DNA from 4 places in the Streptosporangium sp. NPDC023963 genome. Region 1 is predicted to be linked to each of the others. Evidence: riboswitches for the same ligand, from Rfam matches in the RefSeq annotation. Region 1 holds a riboswitch; each other region holds the start of a gene.
The links. Region 1 has a riboswitch for cobalamin ahead of AB0F88_RS20760 (CbtB domain-containing protein). Riboswitches for the same ligand answer to the same signal wherever they lie in the genome.
Positions count from the first base shown of each region.

Region 2: it holds a riboswitch for cobalamin, as region 1 does, so the genes downstream of both, metE (5-methyltetrahydropteroyltriglutamate--homocysteine S-methyltransferase) here and AB0F88_RS20760 (CbtB domain-containing protein) in region 1, are expected to answer to the same signal.
Region 3: it holds a riboswitch for cobalamin, as region 1 does, so the genes downstream of both, cobN (cobaltochelatase subunit CobN) here and AB0F88_RS20760 (CbtB domain-containing protein) in region 1, are expected to answer to the same signal.
Region 4: it holds a riboswitch for cobalamin, as region 1 does, so the genes downstream of both, AB0F88_RS16460 (ribonucleoside-diphosphate reductase subunit alpha) here and AB0F88_RS20760 (CbtB domain-containing protein) in region 1, are expected to answer to the same signal.

Region 1 covers NZ_JBEZZK010000006.1:215,018-220,691, reverse strand. The annotation lists gene AB0F88_RS20775 (magnesium chelatase subunit D family protein) at 1-1,814, opposite strand, end outside; gene AB0F88_RS20770 (histidine phosphatase family protein) at 1,871-2,434, opposite strand; gene AB0F88_RS20765 (CbtA family protein) at 2,431-3,171, opposite strand; gene AB0F88_RS20760 (CbtB domain-containing protein) at 3,179-3,373, opposite strand; cobalamin riboswitch at 3,408-3,537, opposite strand; gene dop (depupylase/deamidase Dop) at 3,649-5,166, opposite strand; gene AB0F88_RS20750 (acyltransferase) at 5,254-5,674, opposite strand, start outside.
Region 2 covers NZ_JBEZZK010000011.1:70,744-76,417, forward strand. The annotation lists gene AB0F88_RS28750 (hypothetical protein) at 333-542, opposite strand; gene AB0F88_RS28755 (hypothetical protein) at 545-922, opposite strand; gene AB0F88_RS28760 (hypothetical protein) at 1,141-1,956, shown strand; gene cutA (divalent-cation tolerance protein CutA) at 2,396-2,713, opposite strand; cobalamin riboswitch at 2,964-3,176, shown strand; gene metE (5-methyltetrahydropteroyltriglutamate--homocysteine S-methyltransferase) at 3,286-5,511, shown strand.
Region 3 covers NZ_JBEZZK010000017.1:192,384-198,057, reverse strand. The annotation lists gene cobN (cobaltochelatase subunit CobN) at 1-1,850, opposite strand, end outside; cobalamin riboswitch at 2,123-2,271, opposite strand; gene AB0F88_RS36150 (precorrin-3B synthase) at 2,320-4,041, shown strand; gene AB0F88_RS36145 (precorrin-8X methylmutase) at 4,038-4,664, shown strand; gene AB0F88_RS36140 (precorrin-2 C(20)-methyltransferase) at 4,685-5,674, shown strand, end outside.
Region 4 covers NZ_JBEZZK010000004.1:445,089-450,762, forward strand. The annotation lists gene AB0F88_RS16455 (ribonucleotide-diphosphate reductase subunit beta) at 1-378, opposite strand, end outside; gene AB0F88_RS16460 (ribonucleoside-diphosphate reductase subunit alpha) at 413-2,644, opposite strand; cobalamin riboswitch at 2,760-2,961, opposite strand; gene AB0F88_RS16465 (tripartite tricarboxylate transporter substrate-binding protein) at 2,966-3,985, opposite strand; gene glmS (glutamine--fructose-6-phosphate transaminase (isomerizing)) at 4,232-5,674, opposite strand, start outside.

The DNA of each region.
Region 1 (5,674 bases):
CCTCGGAAGGTGACGAGCCCGACCTTGTCGCGGCGCTGGTAGGCGTCGAGGAGCAGGCCGAGCACCGCTGTCTTGACCGCCCGCATGCGCTGCCTGGCGGCCATCGAACCGCTCGCGTCCACCACGAACAGCACCAGGTTGCCCTCGCGGCCCTCGCGGACCGCCTCCCTGAGGTCGCCGCGCCGCAGCAGCAGTCCCGGCCCGCTCCTGCCCCGCGCGACCTGGTGCGGGGCCGCGGCGCCGACGGTGGCCCGCAGGTGGAGGGAGCCGGTGTGGCCCTCGGGGATCCGGGCCCCCGTGGTACGGCCCAGGGGCGTCCTGGCGCGTGACCGGCGCCCCGGGGCTCCGGCGCCGACACCGGGGACGGTGAACAACCTGGTCCTGCCCCCGGGCTCGGCGTCGAAGGTCTGCTCTCGGGCCGGTGCTCCTCCGGCCGTCTCCGGCGGTTCGCCGGGATCCGCGGTGGAGGCGGCGGGCTCCCGCTTCCCGTGGCCGGGACCGTCCGGGACGTCCGGAGCCGCGGGCCGGGAGGCCTCCCTGCCGTCGCGGCCGCCGGGAGCGCCCGGGTCGCCCGCCTCCTCCGGGATGGCGTCCCCGGCCTCGGGGCCGCCGTCGGGCGCGGGCCCGTCCGGATCGGTGCCCCCGGGGCCGCCGCCGGGGCCGCCGGAGTCGTCCGGGTCCTCGGGGTCGCCGGGGTCGTCGGGGATCTGGTCCAGGAGCTCCTGGAGCTTGGACTCGTCCAGGCCCGGCGCGTCGAAGGGGTCGCGGCGGCGGCGGTGCGGGAGCGCGAGCCTGGCCGCCTCCCGTACGTCGTCGGCGGTGACGGAGGTGCGGCCCTGCCAGGCCGCGTGCGCGATCGCCGCACCGGCGGTGACCAGGTCGGCCCGGAGCCCGTCCACCTCGAACCCCGCGCAGACGGTGGCGATCCTGAGCAGTGCCGCGTCCGGCAGGACGACCTGGGGAACCCTGGCACGGGCCTCGGCGATGCGCGCGGCCAGTGCCCGCTCCTCGCCCGCCCAGGCGGCGGCGAAGGCGTCGGGGTCGGCCTCGAAGGCCAGGCGGCGCCGGACCACGTCCACCCGCTGGGACGGTTCCCGCGAGGCCCGGACCTCCACGGTCAGCCCGAAGCGGTCGAGCAGCTGCGGGCGCAGCTCCCCCTCCTCGGGGTTCATCGTCCCGACCAGCAGGAACCGGGCGGCGTGCCGTACCGACACCCCCTCGCGCTCGACGTAGCAGGTGCCGAGGGCTGCGGCGTCGAGCAGCAGGTCCACCAGGTGGTCGTGCAGGAGGTTGACCTCGTCGACGTACAGGACGCCCCGGTGGGCGCTCGCCAGGAGGCCGGGTTCGAAGGATTTCACGCCCTCGGTGAGGGCTCGCTCGATGTCGAGGGAGCCGACGAGGCGGTCCTCGGAGGCGCCGACGGGCAGCTCGACCAGGCGGGCGGGCCGCACGGCGCCGTCCCGCGCTCCGCCGGACCGCGCGACGCCGGACTGAACGGTGGCGGGCTGAACGGTGGCGGGCCGAAGGGTGGCGGGCGGGGTGGGCCGGTCGCCCGGTTCGGTACGGCCCTCGTGCGGCCCGTCCGGGCAGCCGGGGTCGGGGGCGTCGGGGTCGCAGGAGAAGCGGCAGCCGGTCACCACCTCGACGGGCGGCAGGAGCGCGGCCAGCGCCCGTACGACCGTGGACTTGGCGGTGCCCTTCTCCCCCCTGACCAGCACTCCCCCGACGCGGGGGGAGACCGCGTTGAGGATCAGCGCGAGTTTCAGGTCCTCCAGCCCCACGATCGCGGTGAAGGGATAGCGGGAGTCACGCACCTTCGGGATCTCCTGTCCGTCTCGTCGAATCAAAGGGTCGCCGGGCGCTCGAACCGTCACGGGAAGTAGCTGAGCCGCCAGCGCCCGCCGCGCCCGGTGAGCGTCACGCGGGCCAGCGGCGCGACGTCGACGCGCCAGAAGGCCTGGGCGGGGGCGCCGAGGGCGTGGACGACCGCGGCGCGGATGACCGCCGGGTGGGTGACCGCGACGGCCCTGCCGGGGGCGCGGACGGCGAGCCAGCCGGACACCCTGGCCAGGAGCGCGGTGACCGGCTCCCCGCCGTGCGGCGCCGCGCCGGGGTCGCCGAGCCAGGAGGCGAGCGCCTCGGGTTCCGCGGCCTCGACCTCGCCGAGCGTCATCCCGCTCCAGCGGCCGTAGTCGCAGTCGGCCAGCAGCGGGTCGTGCTCGGCCCGCAGGCCGAGCGCCGCCGCCGTCTGGACGCAGCGCAGCTCGGCGGGGCAGGCCGCGGGACCCGGGCCGAGGTCCCGCGCCATCCCCTCGGCCCGGCGCAGGCCGGGTTCGTCGAGTGGTTCGTCACCCGGGAACGCGGCCCGTACCGTCGCCGAGGTGGAGGCGTGGCAGACCAGGAGCAGGCGGGTGACCCCCGAGGGGGTCGTCACACCGGGCCGCGCCCGCGGGCGGCGAAGGCGAACAGCGCGCCGACGCCGGCCCAGAAGACCACCTGGGTCCCCATGGAGGCGACCCGGAAGTCCCACAGGAGGTCGGCGGGGAAGCCCCGGGGCACCTCCGAGATCTCCGGCAGGAGGATCCAGGCCGCGACGACGGGGACCAGGAAGGTGGCGCCCGCCGACAGCCAGCGCACCCACGGTTCGCTCCGCGAGGCGTAGCGGTAGGCGGCGACGGCGGCGGCGACCGCGAGGATCCCGATGACCACCGCGACCAGGTAGAGCACGGTGCGCTGGTTGATGGTCTCCGGATCACCGACGGCCGGTGGGTTGGCGGGATATTTCACGAAAGGGATGAGGACGACGGCGGTGAACGCCGCGGCGGCGAGGGTGACCGCGAGCACCGGCTCCGAACGGGGGCCCGCCCGGCCGCGTACGGCCGCGTAGACGAGGGAGAACAGGCCCCCGACCGCCAGGCCGTACAGGCCGAGGGCGAGGAAGAGCCCGAAGCGCTGCCCGTCCCTGCTGACCAGCGCCTCCTCCTCGTCGTGGGAGTGGGCGGCGGTCCCGGTGTCGTCGTGTGACCCGGCCGGGGCGGCGGCCGCGGCCGCCTCCTCCAGCGCGATGGCCTGGTCGATGCGAGGTTCGCCGACGGTGTAGGCGAAGACGGCCGCGAGCAGCCCTGCGAGCAGTCCGACGACGAGGCCCCGGACGATGAGTTTGGTGATCACCTGTGGCTCAGTGGCACGGCACGCCGAGCAGGTGACGCCCGTCGTGCATGAGTTCGTGCAGGTAGTTCCCCGCCTGTGAGATCGCTCCCTGGTCGAAGGTGACCAGGTAGGCGAGGAGCAGCAGCACCGGTACGGCGAGCAGCCAGCGGGTGAGCGAGGGCCATGGGATGGGCTGGGTGTGCGGTGCCGAGATCTGGCTCACGGCTACCTCCTCCGGGATTGACGCGTCCCTTTTCGTAGGTCGGTGGCGGCCGAGTGTGACCTGGCTTCCGGCTCCTGGGAGCCGGTTACAGTGGCGCGACCGCACCGGAGTTTCACCGGATTTCCCTCGCACCGCCACAAAACACCCGGAACGTATCCCGGTTCTCTGTCCCCCGTCAATCCGGGTGTCCGGTTTGACGGGCTCCGGCCCTCACGGGGTCCGGGCATGACGAGGGGGGAGGTGGCCCGGCCGGACCGCCTCCCCCCTCGCGGGAGTCACTGCTCGCCGGTCAGCGCCGTCACCAGCTCCGCGGCGGTACGGCAGCGGTCGAACAGCTCGCCCACGTGTGCCTTGGTGCCGCGCAGCGGCTCAAGGGTGGGGACGCGCTGCAGCGACTCGCGGCCGGGGATGTCGAAGATGACCGAGTCCCAGGAGGCCGCGGCCACCGACTCGCTGTACTGGCTCAGGCAGCGGCCGCGGAAGTAGGCTCGGGTGTCGTTGGGCGGCACCTCGATGGCCCGCTGGACCTCTTCCTCGGTGACCAGCCGCTGCATGCGGCCCCGGGCGACCAGCCGGTTGTAGAGCCCCCGGTCGGGACGGATGTCGGAGTACTGGAGGTCGACGAGCTGCAGGCGCGGGTGCGACCAGGGCAGGCCGTCACGGGTGCGGTAGCCCTCCAGGAGCTCCAGCTTGGCCACCCAGTCGAGCTCCCCGGACAGCTGCATCGGGTCCTCCGCCAGGCGGGTGAGGACCGACTCCCAGCGCTCGAGGATGTCCTTGGTGGGCTCGTCCAGGCCGTTGGCGCTGCGCTCCTCGGCGTACTTGCGGGCGAGCTCCAGATACTCCATCTGCAGCTGCACCGCCGTCAGCTTGCGACCGTCGCGCATGGAGATCTCGTACTTGAGCGTGGGGTCGTGCGAGACCGCGCGCAGGGCCTGGACGGGGTTGTCCACGGCCAGGTCGCGGGTGAAGTAGTTGTCCTCGATCATGGCCAGGACGAGCGCGGTCGACCCCAGCTTCAGGTAGGTCGAGATCTCCGACATGTTGGCGTCGCCGATGATGACGTGCAGGCGGCGGTATTTCTCCGGGTCGGCGTGCGGCTCGTCCCGGGTGTTGATGATCGGCCGCTTGAGCGTCGTCTCCAGGCCCACCTCGACCTCGAAGAAGTCGGCCCGCTGGCTGATCTGGAAACCCTCGCCCCGGGAGTCCTGGCCGATGCCGACCTTGCCCGCGCCGGTGACGACCTGCCGGGAAACGAAGAACGGCGTCAGGTGCCTGACGATGTCGGCGAACGAGGTGGCCCGGCGCATGAGGTAGTTCTCGTGACAGCCGTAGGAGGCGCCCTTGTTGTCGGTGTTGTTCTTGTAGAGCTGGATCGGGGCGTTGGCCGGCATCGCCGAGGCGCGGACCGCCGCGTCGTGCATCACCCGCTCGCCAGCCTTGTCCCAGATCACCGCCGCCCGGGGATTGGTGCACTCGGGCGTGGAGTATTCGGGGTGGGCGTGGTCGACGTACAGCCGGGCCCCGTTCGTGAGGATCACATTCGCCAGGCCGAGGTCCTCGTCGGTCAGCTGGCTCTGGTCGGCCACTTCCCGCGCGAGGTCGAACCCCCGTGCGTCCCGCAGCGGGTTCTCCTCCTCGAAGTCCCATCGCGCGCGCCGAGCCCTCGCGGCCGAGGCCGCCAGATAGGCGTTCACGACCTGAGAGGAGGTCACCATCGCGTTGGCCCCCGGCTGTCCGGGCACGGAGATGCCGTACTCGGTCTCGATGCCCATCACCCGCCGTACCGTCATGCGCACCCTCTGTTCGTCAGGGACTGATTCTCTCCGTGGTATCTATTCCCGACCCTAGACCCTTCACTATGCCCGGTGGTCGGACAGTTATGGCACCGAAGCCTTTTCGCCCGTTGCGAGGGGGATCGAGGAGAGCGCGGGGAGCTGTGACGGGGACGGGGATGCGGCCCTTCTCCGCCTCCTGGACTTGACGAACTCCTGAAGCGGACGCTCGGCCAACCGGTACACCAGGTAGGAGAACGCCATCGCGGCCAGCACGGTGACCAGCGCGGTCAGCGGGGGCGGCAGCGTGTCCCGCAGGGCGGGAACGATCAGGACCGCGGCCGGGGTGTGGAACAGGTAGAGCGGGTAGGTGAGCGCGCCCAGGACGACCAGGCCGCGCCAGCGCAGCCACCCCAGCCAGCCGAGCGCCACCATCGCCATGAGCACGTAGAAGCCGATCACGGTGGCGGCCACGGCCCACTCGGGCACGGGCATCGCGGCGTAGCCGACGTTCTCGATCCGCCCG
Region 2 (5,674 bases), on a different contig from region 1:
GTCCCGTCCCGCGCCCGCCCGGCGCGGACGGCCGGACCCCGCCGCCCGCCGCACCAGCCCGCCCGCCGTACCGAACGCCGTACCGAACGCCGCGCCGACCGTGAACGCACTGCCGCCCGCTCCGACCACCGGCCCAACCGCTACGCGGCCCCTACGGGGTCCTTCGGATTGCGCCGGCCGCTCCGCCCGTGTTCATCAGGAACGCTCGAATGTGGGAGTAACACCTCTGCCGCCCCGCTTCCGATGCGCGGGCCTGGCGGCTCTGTGCTTCGGGTCGGGTTGCCACCGGATGACATGGTCACCATCAGCGAGAGCGACCTACCCCGCCGCCATCAGCTGTCCCTGGCCTGTCGTAGCCGGTCCAACGCGTCATTGACCAGGCGACCGAGGTTTCCCAGTTCGTACGCCATCCGGTGACGTTCGTTGTCCTCCCAAGCCCTGATGGCCGCCCCGAGGTTGCCCGACTTTCCAGCAGTGATGATGATCTCCTGGCCGTTGACGCGCCTCGTGGCCGCATCGCCCAGGATGACCCAGCCGTACACGGTCACATCCCACGAGCGGCCAGGATCAGGTCAACCACCTTTTCCGGCTGTTCCTGTCTGACGGTCTGAAGGTCGGCGCCGTTGCGGATGGACACCAGGTAGCAGCCCGAGCGTGGACCCATGGTCACCGTGGCTACGCGCCAGCCCTGCGGACCCTTCACGGTCAGCTCCGGCGGGTGTCGCTCCATCCACGATCGGAGCGGAGGCTGGTCGGGCCAGGCGGCCTCACTGTTGGCGAACAGCCCCAGGCTGATCGTGTGATGGCGGTGAGCACGGATTCCCCGCTCGGTGAGAAGCCGCTGAACCACGGCCAGTGCCTTGTCTTGGCTCTCCACTGTTGCCTCGTCAACGGCGGGCGGGACGGCTCTACAGTTGTCCATGGGTCGCACCTCTCTGTGCGATCAAGGAACCCGTACGGCGTGACCGCGCCTGCGGGTTCCGCTTTTTCACGGTCCTCCCATGACACCGCCGCGCCAGCACGCGGAGATAGGGCGGGACAGGGGAGACCAGGGGAGAGAAGAGGAGTAACAGGCTCGCCGGAAGGGGAATAGGGGAGATTGGGGGAGAGACGCAGATCCCTATCTCCAGAGGTAACGCGATGCGCGACGTTCCAGCTTGGGCGCGACGGCTACGCGCCGAACGGCGCAACCGGCTGTGGACTCAGCGGGAAATGGCCCGAGCGTTGACCGATCTGGCCGACGAACGTACGCGTAGCCGTATGCCGGGACGGGATTCCGTCACCCGCATGATCAAAGACTGGGAAGCGGGCAGGCATAAGCCGAGGGATCCATACCGGCTGCTTTACTGCCGAGCTTTTGACCTGGAAGAGAATGAACTGTTCAGCGCGGAAAGCACGTCACGCACCGAGCTGGAGGATGATGTGCTACGCAGAGAATTTCTCGGTGCGTCCGTGGCGACTGTGGGAATTGCCGCTGTTCCAGTACCGTTTGAGAGTCTTCCTCAGGGGCGACGCGTCAATGATGAGCTTGTCGTTTCGCTTCGCAAGCGCATTGCGCGGCTACGTCGAATCGACGACTATCTAGGCGGCGCCGAAACCTATCCTCTCTATGCTGCCGAGCTTGAGAGAACGAGTACACTCGTCAACGAGGCCAGTTATACGCAGAAGACGGGAAGAGCGCTTCTAAGCGTGGTCAGCGAGCAAGCACAGCAGGCGGGATGGGCTGCCTTCGACGCGGGATGGGCCAAGAGGGCGAGGCAGCTTTTCAAGAAAAGCCTGTCGGCCGCCACCGACGCCGGAGACACCGCTCTTCTTGCCAACTCGCTGGCGTTCCTGGCTTATCAGAAAGTAAGTTACGGCTCTCCGGGGATTCAGGAAGCGGATGCTTCGTACCGGGTGGCGGAGCGAGGGACTCCCCCTGCGGTCAGGGCACTCCTGCTGGAGCGGGCGGCATGAGCGTACGCGTCTGAAGGGCAGAGATACCAGGTTGAGGTCGAAAGAGGTCTTGAAGAAGCCGGTAGGGCCCTTGAGGAGAGCAGTGGTGAGCCGAACCCAGCTTGGGCACTCTGGGTTGACCGGCTCGAACTTCAGATCATGACGGGGCGGTGCTGGGTCGCGCTGAATCAACCCGTTAAGGCCATCGCCGTTCTTGAAGATGCTCTCTCGAAGTACGAAGACACCCACGCCCGAGACAAGTCCCTCTATACGACTTGGCTTTCGGAAGCGTATCTAGACGCAGGGGAGATCGAACGCGCATCCGCCGCCCTGAGTCAGTCGCTGAGCCTCTCTATGGATGTCGCGTCGATTCGTCCGCGCCAGCGCGTCAGCGCCGTTCTTGAGCGTCTTGAGGATCACAGATCGCTGCCATCCGTTGCCGAACTTTTCGACCGCATGGCTACGCCGTCGTCTTGCTCAGCCATTCCAAGTACGGAGCCGACCCACCGTCAATCGATGTGAAGGTCACTTCAGGGTTGTTCCACGGGTGCTCGGATATCAAATGTGCCTCCAAGTCCGGGTAGCGCTCCACAGTCGTCCTCAGGAAGATCTGCCACTCTTCCCCTTCGCCCATTTTTCCCTCATGCCAGAAAACAGACTGGGCAGGCCCGAAGACTTGGCCTGACGCTGCCAATTTCGCACGAACGGCAGATCTGAGAAGATTCATCGCCGCATCGCGACTGTCCACTGTGGTCGAAACCTGAAGGTAGTCGGTCATGCGGCCAAGCCTAGATCACTTCCCCGGATCCGGTACGGAAGAGTGAAGGCGGCTTCCGGGTGGCCGGAGCGCGTCCTTATGAAGCACGAAGCACTCCATTTCACGATGAGCCCGTTCTCTGACGATCTCGCGGGCAGTGGCGATGCGTTGCCAAGTCAGCTCGGCCCAGAAGAGGTCGTCGTGTCGGTGACTGCTTCCGGTGTGGCGTCCCTCGGACAGGGGGAGCGCGGGTTCTTCGGCAGGGGCGGGTTATGCTCGTTGTGCGGTTGGTTCTCCCGGGGCCGTTGTGGTGTCGGGAGTCGTAAGAGGGAACCCGGTGTGATTCCGGGACTGCCCCGCAGCGGTGAGTGGGAACGAACGCCGTCATCGGCACTGGGTGCGTGTCATCTGGGAAGCGACGGTCAGTAGGAGTTGAGTGTGATGCCCGCGAGTCCGAAGACCTGCCAGCCGCCTGTGCGCCGTCCGGTGCGCGGTGATCCGTGGCCTCGTGGGAGGGCCTGGGATGTGTCTTTCCCGTGTGTTCCTTCCGTGTGGCCGTGGGTCGGCATGGCATGAGCCGAGGGAAGGACGCCATGAGCAAGGTCACCACGACCGTTTTGGGTTACCCCCGTATCGGGGGCCGTCGCGAGGTGAAGAGGGCGACGGAGGATTACTGGGCCGGGCGCATCGACGCCGCCGGCTTGCAGGAGACGGCCGCGGGGTTGCGGCAGGGGGTGTGGCGGGAGCTGTCGGGGGCGGGGCTGGATGTGGTGCCGTCCAACACCTTCTCGCTGTATGACCACGTGCTGGACACCACCGTCATGGTGGGGGCGGTGCCCGAGCGGTTTTCCGGGGCGGCGGATCCGTACTTCGCGATGGCCCGGGGTGCCGAGGGGATGGCGCCGCTGGAGATGACCAAGTGGTTCGACACCAACTACCACTACCTGGTTCCGGAAGTGGGCCCCGAGACCCGGTTCCGGCTCGACTGGAGCAAGCCGCTGGCCGAGCACGCCGAGGCGCGGCGGCTGGGCGTCGAGACCCGGCCGGTGCTGGTCGGGCCGCTGTCGTTCCTGCTGCTGGCCAAGTCCACCGAGCCCGGCTTCGCGCCGCTGCGGCTGCTGGACGGCCTGCTGGAGACCTACGCCGAGCTGCTGGAGCGGATGGCCGCGGCGGGGGTGGCCGAGGTGCAGCTGGACGAGCCGGTGCTGGCCGCCGACCGTACGGACGAGGAGCTGGCCGCGCTGCGCCGGGCCTACGCGCGGCTGGGGGAGCTCAGCAGCCGCCCCCGGCTGCTGGTGGCCACCTACTTCGGCGAGATCGGGCCCGCGCTGGAGATCCTGGCCCGCAGCCGGGTCGAGGCCGTCGGCCTGGACTTCGTCTCGGCGCCCGGCAACCTGGAGGCGCTGGCCGCCGCCGGTGGGCTGCCCGGCAAGACCCTCGTCGCCGGGGTCGTCGACGGCCGCAACGTCTGGCGTACCGACATCGCGAAGGCGCTGGCGACCTGTGCCGCACTGCTCGGCCTGAGCGACCGGCTGGTGGTGAGCACCTCCTGCTCGCTGCTGCACGTCCCGCTCGACCTGGACGCCGAGACCTCGCTGGACCCGCGGCTGCGCGAGCGGCTGGCCTTCGCCCGGCAGAAGGTCGACGAGGTCGTACGGATCGGCCGGGCGCTGAACGGCGAGGAGGTCGTCGCGGGGGAGAGGACCGTCGAGCGGTTCCTCAACCCTCGGGTGCGAGCCAGGCTGGACGCCCTGGGCGAGGGCCGCCCTCGCGCCCCGCACGCCGAGCGGCTCGCCGTGCAGAACGCCGACCTGGGCCTGCCGCCGTTGGCCACCACCACCATCGGCTCCTTCCCGCAGACCGGCGAGGTGCGCCAGGCCCGCGCCGCCATGCGCTCGGGCGACCTCGACAGGGCCGGGTACGAGCGCAGGATGGAGGCCGAGATCGACCGCGTCATCGCGCTGCAGGAGGACATCGGCCTGGACGTGCTGGTGCACGGCGAGCCCGAGCGCAACGACATGGTCCAGTACTTCGCCGAGATGCTGGAGGGCTACGCCGCCACCGAGCACGGCTGGGTGCAGTCGTACGGCAGCCGCTACGTCCGCCCGCCGATCCTGTTCGGCGACGTCTCCCGTCCCGAGCCGATGACGGTGCGCTGGGCCTCCTACGCGCAGTCGCGGACGAAGAAGCCGGTCAAGGGCATGCTCACCGGCCCGGTGACCATGCTGGCCTGGTCGTTCGTCCGCGACGACCAGCCGCTGGGCGAGACCGCCAGGCAGGTGGCGCTGGCGCTGCGCGACGAGACCCGCGATCTCGAGGCGGCGGGCATCAGGATCATCCAGGTCGACGAGCCCGCGCTGCGCGAGCTGCTGCCGCTGCGGCGGGCCGACCGCGAGGCCTACCTGGAGTGGGCGGTCGCCGCGTTCCGGCTGGCCACCAGCGGGGTGGCCGACAGCACGCAGATCCACACCCACATGTGCTATTCGGAGTTCGGGGAGATCATCGGCGCGATCGGCGACCTGGACGCCGACGTGACCAGCGTCGAGGCGGCCCGCTCCCGGATGGAACTCCTGGACGACCTGCGCGCCTTCGGCTACGCGCGCGGCATCGGGCCCGGCGTGTGGGACATCCACTCGCCCAGGGTGCCCTCGGTCGGGGAGATCGAGGCCGCCCTGCGTACGGCCGCGGCCTCGGTGGATCCGGCCCTGCTCTGGGTCAACCCCGACTGCGGCCTGAAGACCCGCGGCTATCCGGAGACGGAGGCCAGCCTCAGGAACATGGTCGAGGCCGCCCTGCGTGTCCGCGCGGAAGCGGTCTAGAGCCTGTTCAGAGGCTCGATCATGTGGTTGGGGTGAGGAGCCTCAGCCACGTGATCGAGCCTCGGAGACAGGGGCCGGTCTCGTGGCCTGCCAGGCCGGCCCGCCGATCGGTCTTCTCCGGGGCGACCGCGGTGATCCGGGCTGACCGCGGTGATCCGGGTCG
Region 3 (5,674 bases), on a different contig from region 1:
ATCAGCGTCCAGATCTGGGCGCGGATCGCGGGCAGCTTGGCCGGGTCCATCGCCGCGATGGAGGCGTGCTCGTCGAGGAGCTGCTCCAGCCTGGCCATGTCCCCGTAGCTGTCGGCGCGGGCCATCGGCGGGACGAGGTGGTCGACCAGGGTGGCGTGCGCGCGGCGCTTGGCCTGGGTGCCCTCGCCGGGGTCGTTGACGAGGAACGGGTAGATGAGCGGCAGGTCGCCGAGCGCGGCGTCCGGGCCGCAGGAGGCCGACAGGCCCGCCGACTTGCCGGGCAGCCACTCCAGGTTGCCGTGCTTGCCCACGTGGACCACGGCGTGCGCGCCGAAGCCGTCGGCCAGCCAGCGGTAGGCGGCCAGGTAGTGGTGGCTGGGCGGCAGGTCGGGGTCGTGGTAGATCGCGATGGGGTTCTCGCCGAAGCCGCGCGGCGGCTGCACCATCACCACCACGTTGCCCGAGCGCAGCGCGGCCAGCACGATCTCGCCCTCCGGGTCGCGCGACCTGTCCACGAACAGCTCGCCGGGCGCCGGGCCCCAGTGTTCCTCCATCCGGGCGCGCAGGTCCGCCGGGAGGGTGGCGTACCACTCGGCGTACCGGCTCGCCGCGATGCGCACCGGGTTCCCGGCGAGCTGCTCCTCGGTGAGCCAGTCCTGGTCCTGCCCGCCCGCGGCGATCAGCGCGTGGATGAGCGCGTCGCCGTCCTGCCCGGTCACCCCGGGCAGCTCGTCCTCGGCGCCGATGTCGTACCCGCGCTCACGCAGCGCGGCCAGCAGCCGCACCAGGCTGGCCGGGGTGTCCAGGCCGACGGCGTTGCCGATGCGGGCGTGCTTGGTGGGGTAGGCCGACAGCATCAGCACCAGCCGCCGCTCGGCGGGCGGGATGTGCCGCAGCGCGGCGTGGCGCACCGCGATGCCCGCCACCCGCGAGGCCCGCTCGGGGTCGGCCACGTAGACGGTGAGCCCGTCCTCGTCGATCTCCTTGAAGGAGAACGGCACCGTGATGATCCGCCCGTCGAACTCGGGGATCGCGACCTGGGTGGCGGCGTCCAGCGGGGACAGGCCGTCGTCGTTCTCCTCCCAGGAGGCCCGGCTGCTCGTCAGGCACAGGCCCTGCAGGATCGGCACGTCCAGCTCGGCGAGCGCGCCGACGTCCCAGGCCTCGTCGTCCCCGCCCGCCGACGCCGTCGCCGGACGGGTGCCGCCCGCGGCGAGCACGGTCACCACCAGGGCGTCCACCGTGCGCAGGACCTCCACCAGGCCGGGCTCGGCGGTGCGCAGGGAGGCGCAGTACACCGGCAGCGCCCGCGCCCCCGCGTCCTCGACCGCCGAGCACAGCGCCTCGACGAAGGCGGTGTTGCCGGCCACGTGGTGGGCCCGGTAGTAGAGCACGCCGACGACGGGACCGTCCTGGTCGCGCGCCTCGCGCTCCAGCGTTCCCCAGGTGGGGGTGGGCTCGGGCGCGGCGAAACCGTGGCCGGTGAGCAGCAGCGTGTCGGACAGGAAACGGTGCAGCTCGGTCAGGTTGGCCGGGCCGCCGTGGGCGAGGTAGGCGTGCGCCTCGGCGCAGACCCCGCCGGGCACCGTGGACAGCTCCATCAGCTCGGCGTCGGGCGCCTGCTCGCCACCGAGCACGACGACGGGCCGGGGGCCGGCGAGCAGGGCGTCCAGTCCCTCCTCCCAGGCGCGGCGCCCGCCCAGCAGGCGTACCACGACCAGGTCTGCGCCCTCCAGCAGCGGCGGGAGGTCGGCGGCGGTGAGCCTGGCGGGGTTGCCGAGCCGGTAGCCGGCGCCGCTCGCGCGAGCGCTCAGCAGGTCGGTGTCGGAGGTCGAGAGCAGGAGGATCACGCGCCACACTCCAGGACAGGCAGGGCGGTACGGCCCGGGGATGCCACGGCGTGGCGGGGGAACGGGGATGCCACGGCGTGGCGGGGGAACGGGGAAAAGCGCGCGGCGTGGCGGGGCGGCGGTGATGCCGCCGTGCTGCTGGGGAACAGCGAAGAACGCGCGGCATCACGGAGGAACGGAGATGCCACGGTGTCGCGGGGGAACGGCGAAGAGCGCACGGAGCTTCCTCCCTCGGGGTCCTCGCCCCGGGTCGTCGTCGGCCGCGACGGCTGGAGTCTCCTGGCTCCCGGATCGGTGCTCACCCCGGCCTTCCCGCCCGTCGTCGGACAGTGGCCCGGGTGGGGTTCGCTCCCCGGTTACAGTGGCGGGACCGCGCCGGATTCACACCGGCTTCCTCCCTTTGCCGTCGCCAACGATGACACTACGGCAGTCCGGTTCGTTGCAAGAAACTGGCGTTAACATCCTTCGAGTGTCCATTGCCGACTTTTCCGGACGATCGCGACTCGACGCGTGTCCCGGGGCGCTTCAGGTCCATGCCGCCGCGGACGGCGGCCTGGCCCGCGTCCGCGTTCCCGGAGGCCGTCTCACCCCCTTCCAGCTGCGCGAACTCGCCGAGGCCGCAGCTGAGTACGGCAGCGGCGTCATCGAGCTGACCTCCCGCGCGAACGTCCAGGTGCGCGGCCTCGGCCCGGAGGATCCGGACAGCGGTACGGGGGACGGCACGGGGAACGGGTTCGCCGCGCGGATGGCGCGGGCGGGCCTGCTGCCCTCGGCGACGCACGAGCGGATCCGCAACATCCTCGCCTCCCCGCTGACCGGACTGGACGGACCGGCCGGGCCGAGCGGACCGACCGGGTCGAGCGAACCGGGCGGACCGGGCGGACCGGATGCTCCGGACAGCACGAACGGTCCGGGCCATCCGGACGGCGGCGGGATCGCCGACGTCACACCGCTGATCGGCGAGCTGGACCGGCGGCTGTGCGCCCGCCCCGCCCTCGCCGCCCTGCCGGGGCGATTCATGTTCGCCCTCGACGACGGCCGGGGGGACGTGGCCGGCCTGGGCGCGGACGCCGGGGTCCTGCTCACGGGGCCGGACGAGGCCGCGCTGATCCTCGCCGGGACCGACACCGGCCTGCGCGTCCCGCCGGCCGGAGCCGTGACCGCCCTGCTCGCCGCCGCCGAGGCGTTCCTCGACGAGCTGGCCACCCGGGACGTCACCGCCTGGCGGATCGCCGAACTCCCCGGCGGCCCCGCCCTGATCGCCGCCCGCGTGCGGACCGCCCTCGGGGTTCCCGGTACGACGCCCTTCACCCCGGTGAGACCGCGGGTCGTGTCCCTCGGGCCGGTCGGCGTCATCGGGAGCACGGACGGGACGAGGAGCGAAACCGGTGCCGGAGGAGAGACGGGTCCCGCGAGCGGCACCCGGGACGGCGTCGGGAACGGCACCGGGGACGGGGGCGCGCGGGTCGCGCTCGGGGTGGCGGTCCCGCTGGGGCGGCTGACCTCCGCGCTGGCGCTGCTGCTCGCGGACGCCGCCTCGGGCGGGGAGATCCGGCTCACGCCATGGCGTGGCGTGGTCCTGCCCGGCCTGGACCGCGCCGAGGTCGCGGGCACGGCCGCCCGCCTGGAGGCCGCCGGGCTGGTCGTCGACCCCGCCTCGCCGTGGATCGGTGTGACGGCCTGCACCGGCCGCCCCGGCTGCGCCAAGTCCCTGGCCGACGTCCAGGCCGACGCGGCCGCCGCCATCGCCATCGCCACCACCACAGCCACCACCACAGCCACCACCACCGCCACCACCACCGCCACAGCCGTCGGCACGACCTCGCCGCCCGCCGTCCCGCCGCCCGCGGCCGTACAGCCCACGGCCGTACAGCCCACGGCCGTACCGCTCACGACCGCACCGCCCACGACCGCACCGCCCACGGCCGTACAGCCAGGAAGGGAGCGGTCCGGGAGCGGGCCGTCCGCGGCCCCGCCGTCAGCCCCGCCGTCCGGGAGCGGGCCGGGCACCGATACGCTCCCCGTGCACTGGGCGGGCTGCGGCAGGCGCTGCGGCCGTCCGAGAGGGCGGGTCGCGGATGTCGTCGCCACCGGTGACGGCTACCGCCTGGAGCTGGACGGCACCGATCTGACCTGCTCCGGCATCGAGGACACCGCGGCCGCGCTGGCGGCCGCCAGAGGGGAACTGTGATCGACTACGTCCGCGACGGCGCGGAGATCTACCGCCGCTCCTTCGCCACCATCCGCGCGGAGGCCGACCTGTCCGGCCTGCCCGCCGACGTCGCCCGGGTCGCGGTCCGCATGATCCACGCCTGCGGGATGGTCGACCTGGTGAGCGATCTGCGCTGGTCACCCGGCGTGGTGGCCTCCGCGCGCGAGGCGCTGCGCGCGGGCGCGCCGGTGCTCTGCGACGCCATGATGGTCGCCTCCGGGGTGACCCGGCGGCGCCTGCCCGCGGGCAATGAGGTGATCTGCACCCTCGGCGACCCCCGGGTGCCGGACCTCGCCGCGGAACTGGGCACCACCCGCAGCGCCGCCGCGCTGGAGCTGTGGCGCGACAGGCTCCAGGGTTCGGTGGTCGCGATCGGCAACGCGCCGACCGCGCTGTTCCGGCTGCTGGAGATGGTCGAGGAGGGCGCGGGCCGCCCGGCCGCCGTGATCGGCGTCCCGGTCGGTTTCATCGGTGCCGCCGAGTCCAAGCAGGCCCTCGCCGAGCACCCGGCGAACCTGGAGTACCTGGTCGTGAACGGGCGGCGGGGCGGAAGCGCGATGACCGCCGCCGCGGTCAACGCGATGGCGAGCGAGGAAGAGTGAACGACGACGTGACCGGACGCGTGACCGGACGGCTGTGGGGCGTGGGGCTCGGGCCCGGCGACCCCGAACTGGTGACCGTCAAGGCCGCCCGCCTGATCGGCGAGGCGGATGTGATCGCCTTCCACAGCGCCCGCCACGGCCGGAGCATCGCCCGCTCGGTGGCCGCCCCCTACCTGCGGGAGGGCCAGGTCGAAGAGGCGCTCATCTACCCGCTCACCACCGAGACCACCGACCACCCCGGCGGCTACCAGGGGGCGATCGACGACTTCTACGCCGCCTGCGCGGTGCGGCTCGCGGCCCACCTGGACGCCGGTCGCGACGTGGTGGTGCTGTGCGAGGGCGACCCGCTCTTCTACGGCTCGTACATGCACATGCACAAGCGCCTGTCGCACCGCTACGTCACCGAGGTCGTGCCGGGCGTGACGTCGGTGAGCGGCGCCTCGGCGGTCCTGGGGCGCCCGCTGGTCGAGCGGGACGAGGTCCTGACCGTGCTGCCGGGAACGCTCCCGGCCGAGGTGCTCGCCGAGCGCCTGGCGGCCACCGACTCGGCGGCGGTGCTGAAGCTCGGCCGTACGTTCACCAAGGTCCGCGACGCGCTGGCCCGGGCCGGGCGGCTCGACGAGGCCTGGTACGTCGAGCGCGCCACCACCGGGCAGCAGCGCCTGGCCCCCCTCGCCGAGGTCGACCCGGACAGCGTCCCGTACTTCTCGCTGGCGCTGATCCCGAGCCCCGTCAACGCGGCGGGTCCCGCGCCTGTCGCCGAGGCCGGGAGCGTGAGCGACGTGAGAGCGCGCGGCGAGGTGGTCGTGGTGGGGCTCGGTCCCGCCGGGCGGCCGTGGCTGACGCCGGAGGCGCAGGAGGCGCTGGCCGGGGTCGACGAGCTCGTCGGGTACGGCCCCTACCTGGACCGCGTCCCGCCCAACCCGCGCCAGCGCCGCCACCCCACCGACAACCGGGTCGAGGCCGAACGGGCCGCGCACGCGCTGGAGCTGGCCGCGGCCGGATCGAGG
Region 4 (5,674 bases), on a different contig from region 1:
GACCGCGGCGAAGGCCTTGACCCGCTCGTCCGGATCGGGCAGGTAGGTGTCCAGCAGGGTCAGGTAGAACTGGACGTGCACCGCCTCCTCGAACAGCTGCCTGCTGAGATACAGGCGCGCCTCGGGGGCGTTGAGGTGCTGGTAGAGGTTGAGGACGAGGTTGTTGGCCACGATCGAGTCGCCGGTGGCGAAGAACGCCACGAGGCGGTTGATCAGGTGGCGCTCCTCGGGCGTCATCCTCGCCAGGTCGGCCAGGTCGGAGGTGAGGTCCACCTCCTCGACGGTCCAGGTGTTGCGGATCGCGGCCCGGTAGCGCTCGTAGAACTCGGGGTAGCGCATCGGCCGCAGGGTGAGATCCATGCCGGGGTCGAGCAACATCAGGGAATGCCTTTCGCGGAGCTTTCAGGGACGGCTACTGGCAGGCGTCGCAGTACTCGGGGTTCTCCAGGGAGCAGGCGATCGCCAGTTGGGAGGCCGTGTCGAGGACGGCCTGCGCGACCGGCGCCGCCACGGTGGCCTGCGCGATCCGGGTGGCCGGGCGCGAGCGCAGGTAGTAGGTGGTCTTGAGGCCCGACTTCCACGCGTAGGCGTACATCGAGGAGAGCTTGCCGATGGTCGGCGTGGCCATGAAGAGGTTCAGCGACTGCGACTGGTCGATGTAGGGGGTGCGCGCGGCGGCCAGGTCGATCAGCGCCTTCTGCGGCAGCTCCCAGGCGGTCCGGTAGAGCGCCTTCAGGTCGGCGGGGATCTCCGGGATGTCCTGGACGGAGCCGTCGGCGCGCTTGATCGCGTCGCGGATCAGCGGGGTCCACAGGCCGCGGGCCTGCAGGTCGCGGACGAGATAACGGTTGACCTGGAGGAACTCCCCCGAGAGGGTCTCGCGCTTGAAGACGTTGGAGACCTGCGGCTCGATGCACTCGTAGCAGCCCGCGATGGAGGCGATCGTGGCCGTCGGCGCGATCGCGATCATCAGCGAGTTGCGCAGGCCGGTCCCGGCGATCCGCTCCCTGAGCTCGGCCCACTCCGCGGACCCCGCCGCCCCGTAGTGGTCGGGGTGCAGCACCCCGGCGGCGGCCCTGGTCTCCTCGTACGAGGGGTGGCGGCCCCGCTCCACGGCCAGGTCGGAGGAGGTCCGGTAGGCGGCGAGCGCGATCTCCTCGGAGATCCTGGTGGACAGCTCCAGGGCGCGCGGCGAGTCGAACGGCAGCCGCAACGTGAACAGCACGTCGGCCAGGCCCATCACGCCCAGCCCGATCGGGCGCCACTTCCGGTTGGCCGCCTCCGCCTCGGGGGTCGGGTAGAAGCCCAGGTCGATGGTGCGGTCGAGGAACCGCACGGCGGTACGGACGGTCGCGCGCAGCCGCGCCCAGTCGACGGCCTCCCCGGCGTCCGCCGACAGGTGGGCGGCGAGGTTGATCGAGCCGAGGTTGCAGACGGCGGTCTCCGCGTCGCCGGTGACCTCGAGGATCTCGGTGCAGAGGTTCGACAGGTGGATGACGTTTTCCGGCCTGGCCGTCTGGTTGGAGGTCCGGTTGGCCGCGTCCTTGAAGGTCATCCAGCCGTTGCCGGTCTGGGCGAGCGTGCGCATCATCCGCCCGTACAGGGTGCGGGCGGGGATCTGCCGGGTGAAGCGGCCCTCGGCCTCGGCGGCCCGGTAGGCGTCGTCGAACGCGGTGCCGTACAGGTCGGTGAGGTGCGGGACCTCCTTGGGGTCGAACAGCGACCAGACGCCGTCGGCCTCGACCCGGCGCATGAACTCGTCGGGGATCCAGTTGGCCAGGTTCAGGTTGTGCGTGCGGCGGGCCTCCTCACCGGTGTTGTCGCGCAGTTCCAGGAACTCCTCGACGTCGGCGTGCCAGGGCTCCAGGTAGACGCAGGCCGCGCCCTTGCGCCGGCCGCCCTGGTTGACCGCGGCCACGCTGGAGTCGAGCGTGCGCAGCCAGGGCACGATGCCGTTGGAGTGGCCGTTGGTGCCGCGGATCAGCGAGCCCCGCGAGCGGACCCTGGTCCAGGCGATGCCGATGCCCCCCGCGTACTTCGACAGCCGAGCGACCTGCCCGTAGCGCTCGTAGATGGACTCCAGCTCGTCGCGGGGCGAGTCGAGCAGGAAGCACGAGGAGAGCTGGGGCCTGCGGGAGCCGGAGTTGAACAGCGTGGGCGAGCTGGGCAGGTAGGACAGGGTGGCCATGAGCGCGTACAGCTCGGCGGCCTCCTCGACGGTCTCGGACAGGCCGCAGGCCACCCGCAGGAAGAAGTGCTGCGGGCGCTCCAGGACCTTGCGGGTCCTCGGGTGGCGCAGCAGGTAGCGGTCGTAGACGGTACGCAGCCCGAAGTACTCGAACCTGGCGTCGGCCCCAGGGTCGGCCAGCGCGTCCAGCACCCCGGCGTGGGCGGCCACGAACTCCGCGAGCCCGTCCTGGATCAGCCCCGCCTCGTGGGTCGCGGCGATGGACTCGGAGAAGTCGCGCACGCCGTGCTCGGCGGCCTCGTCGGCGATCAGCTCGGCCAGCATCGCGGCGGCGATCCTGGAGTTCTCGGGATCGGTGATCACCCGGGCGGCCGCCTCGTCGATGGCGAGCCTGCGGTCGTCCGTCGCGGTCCCCGCCGTGGTACCCGCCGCGGTCTCCGCCAATGCCTGTGTCACGTAGTGCCCCTCGCTCGATCGGACTTCCCCGTACGGCTCCGCCGGATGGGCACGCGTCCGCGAGCGATCCCGGGCACGCCGGATCGCCTCGTTCCGCGGGCCCTCCCACGAGGCCCTGGACATTCACGTCACCGGCAGGTCTTCGGACTCACGGGCGCATCGCACATGCCTACCGGCCGTCGCTTCCCAGGCATGGCTCACCCAGTGCTCAATGACGGCTTTCGTTCCCGTTCACCGCTGCGGGGCAGTCCCGGAATCTCACCGGGTTCCCTCTTGCCTCGCCCCTCGCGGGGCGAACCAGCAACGAGCAGGATCCTACATCTAGGGGCGGCGGACGCAACTACCCCAACAAGTTGTGTCGGAGGACTTCAACAGTCCGAGCTCGTGAAGCACGCCGCGAGTGCGGCCCGTCTCGGTGGAGAGCCACTGGCGGAACTCGTCGCCGCTGAGGTAGACCCGGCTCCAGCCGCGGGACGCGCACAGGGCACGCCAGCGCGGCGCGGCGTCGATCCTGTCACACAGGGCGACAGCGGCGTCCCGGTCCCCCGGGCTCATGCCCTTGGGGCCCAGCAGGCCGCACCAGTCGCTGTACTCCAGGCGGACGTCGACCTCCAGGAGCGTCGGCGCGTCGATCCCGTCGATCCGGCCGCCGGAGGAGACCACCAGGGGCCGCAGGCGGCCCGCGGCGATCTCGGGCCGCAGGGCGCGCGCCGACCCCAGCAGGGCCGCCACCCGGCCGACGTGGAGCGCCTCGGCGGCGTCCTCGGGGGCGAGGAATCCGGCGTACTCCAGCAGCCGGGTGTCCACCCCCAGGCACTTGCCGATCATGCCGTAGAGCACGTGGTCGGAGCCGCCCTCCGACCGGCCTCCGACCGTCAGCCCCGCCGGGTCGTGCCGCAGCCGCGCGACGAAGTCCTCGAAGGTACGCAGGCGGGAGCCGGAGGGGACCACCAGGACCGCCCAGTCGCCGACCAGGCGGGCGACGGGAGTGGCGGCGTTCACCACGGCCGCGGTGTTGGCGATCTCCGCGGCGGCCACCATCGGCATCGCGGTGACGAGCAGCCTGCCCTCGCGCGCGAAGGGTCCGCGGAAGGCGCCGAACGCGTCGCGCGGCGCGGAGCCCAGGGCCCCCGCCCGCTCGACGGCCATCGCGGTGCGCGCCAGTCCCGACTGGACCAGGACGGTCGCCAGCCTGCCCGCGATCCCGTCCCAGCCGTGACCGTCGGCGGTCGGCTCGAGAAGGAACAGGCGCCTCACCCCCGGGTCGGCGCCGCCGTCCGCGCCGCACCCCGCGGCGACCGCGGCTCCCGCCGCCAGTGCGAAAAACCCCCTACGGCGCATAAGCGCCCCTTCCCCCAAGAACCCCCTATACCATAGGTTACTTTCCCCTCACTTTCTGTGATGAAGTGGGGTATGCCGGAACTTCCGGTGATCCACATTCGGACACGGACCACCGGAAAAGACGGAAAAGACACCGTGAATCCGGATACCGGAGACGATCGTCTCGCGGAGGGCTCCGGGGAACGCCCCCGTCCCCGGCAGGCCGGGGACGGGGGCGCGAAGGCAGGGACGGAAGGGGCCGGGGTTTCACTCCACCGTGACGCTCTTGGCCAGGTTCCTCGGCTTGTCGACGTCCCGGCCCAGCGCCACGGCGGCGTGGTAGGCGAAGAGCTGGAGCGGGATCGACAGCAGGATCGGGTCCAGCTCGGTCTCGTTCTTGGGCACCACGACGCAGTCGTCGGCCAGCTTGGGGTCGGCCGTGCGGTGGCCCACCATGAGCACCCGGCCGCCCCGGGCGCGGATCTCGCCCAGCGTGGTGAGGTTCTTGTCCAGCAGCTCGTCGTCGGGGACGATCGCCACCGTCGGCATGTCCGGGCCGATCAGCGCCAGCGGCCCGTGCTTGAGCTCGCTGGCCGGGTACGCCTCGGCGTGCACGTACGAGATCTCCTTGAGCTTCTGCGCGCCCTCGCGGGCCACCGGGTAACCCCTGACCCGGCCCACGAACATCATGCTCGGCGACTCGGCGTACTTGCCCGCCAGCTCCTTGATCTGCGGCTCCAGCGCCAGGATCTCCTTGATCTGGTCCGGCAGCCTCCGCAGGCCGTCGCAGATCCTGCGGCCGTCGGCGGGAGACAGGTCCCGCACCCGGCCCAGGTGCAGCGCGAGCAGCGCGAAGGCCACGGCGGTCGAGGTGAACGCCTTGGTGCTCGCCACCGAGACCTCCGGACCCGCGTGCAGGTAGACGCCGCCGTCGCACTCGCGGGCGATCGCGCTGCCCACGGTGTTGACGATGCCGAGCACCCTGCCGCCCTTGCGCTTGAGCTCCTGCACGGCGGCGAGGGTGTCGTAGGTCTCCCCCGACTGGCTGATCGCCACGTAGAGGGTGTCGGCCTCCACCACCGGGCTGCGGTAGCGGAACTCGCTGGCCGGCTCCGCGTCGGCCGGGATGCGCGCCAGCTCCTCGATGAGCTGCGCGCCGATCTGGCCCGAGTAGTACGCGGAACCGCAGCCGATGATCTTCACCCGGCGGAACGAGCGGGTCTCCCGCGCGTCCATGTTGAGACCGCCCAGGTGGGCGATGTGGAAGCGGTCGTCCAGCCGCCCGCGCAGCGTCCTGGCCACCGTGTCGGGCTGCTCGGAGATCTCCTTGAGCAGGTAGTGCTCGTAGCCGCCGGTGTCGTAGTGCCCGGCCTCCCAGTCGACGGTCAGCGTCTCCTTGGCCGTCTCCCGCGCGTCGCTGGCGAAGGTGTTGAACCCGTCGGCCCGCAGCACGGCGATCTCGCCGTCCTCCAGGTGCACCACCTGGCGGGTGTAGCGGACCAGCGCGGCGACGTCGGACGCGGCGAACATCTCCTTCTCGCCGATGCCCAGCACGATGGGGCTGCCGTTGCGCGCCACGACCACCTCACCCGGGCGCTCGGAGTCGATCACCGCGATCCCGTACGTGCCGACGACCCGCTTGAGCGCGGTCCGCACGGCCTCCTCCAGCGAGTCGGCCTCCTTGACCGTGCGGGCGATCAGGTGCGACAG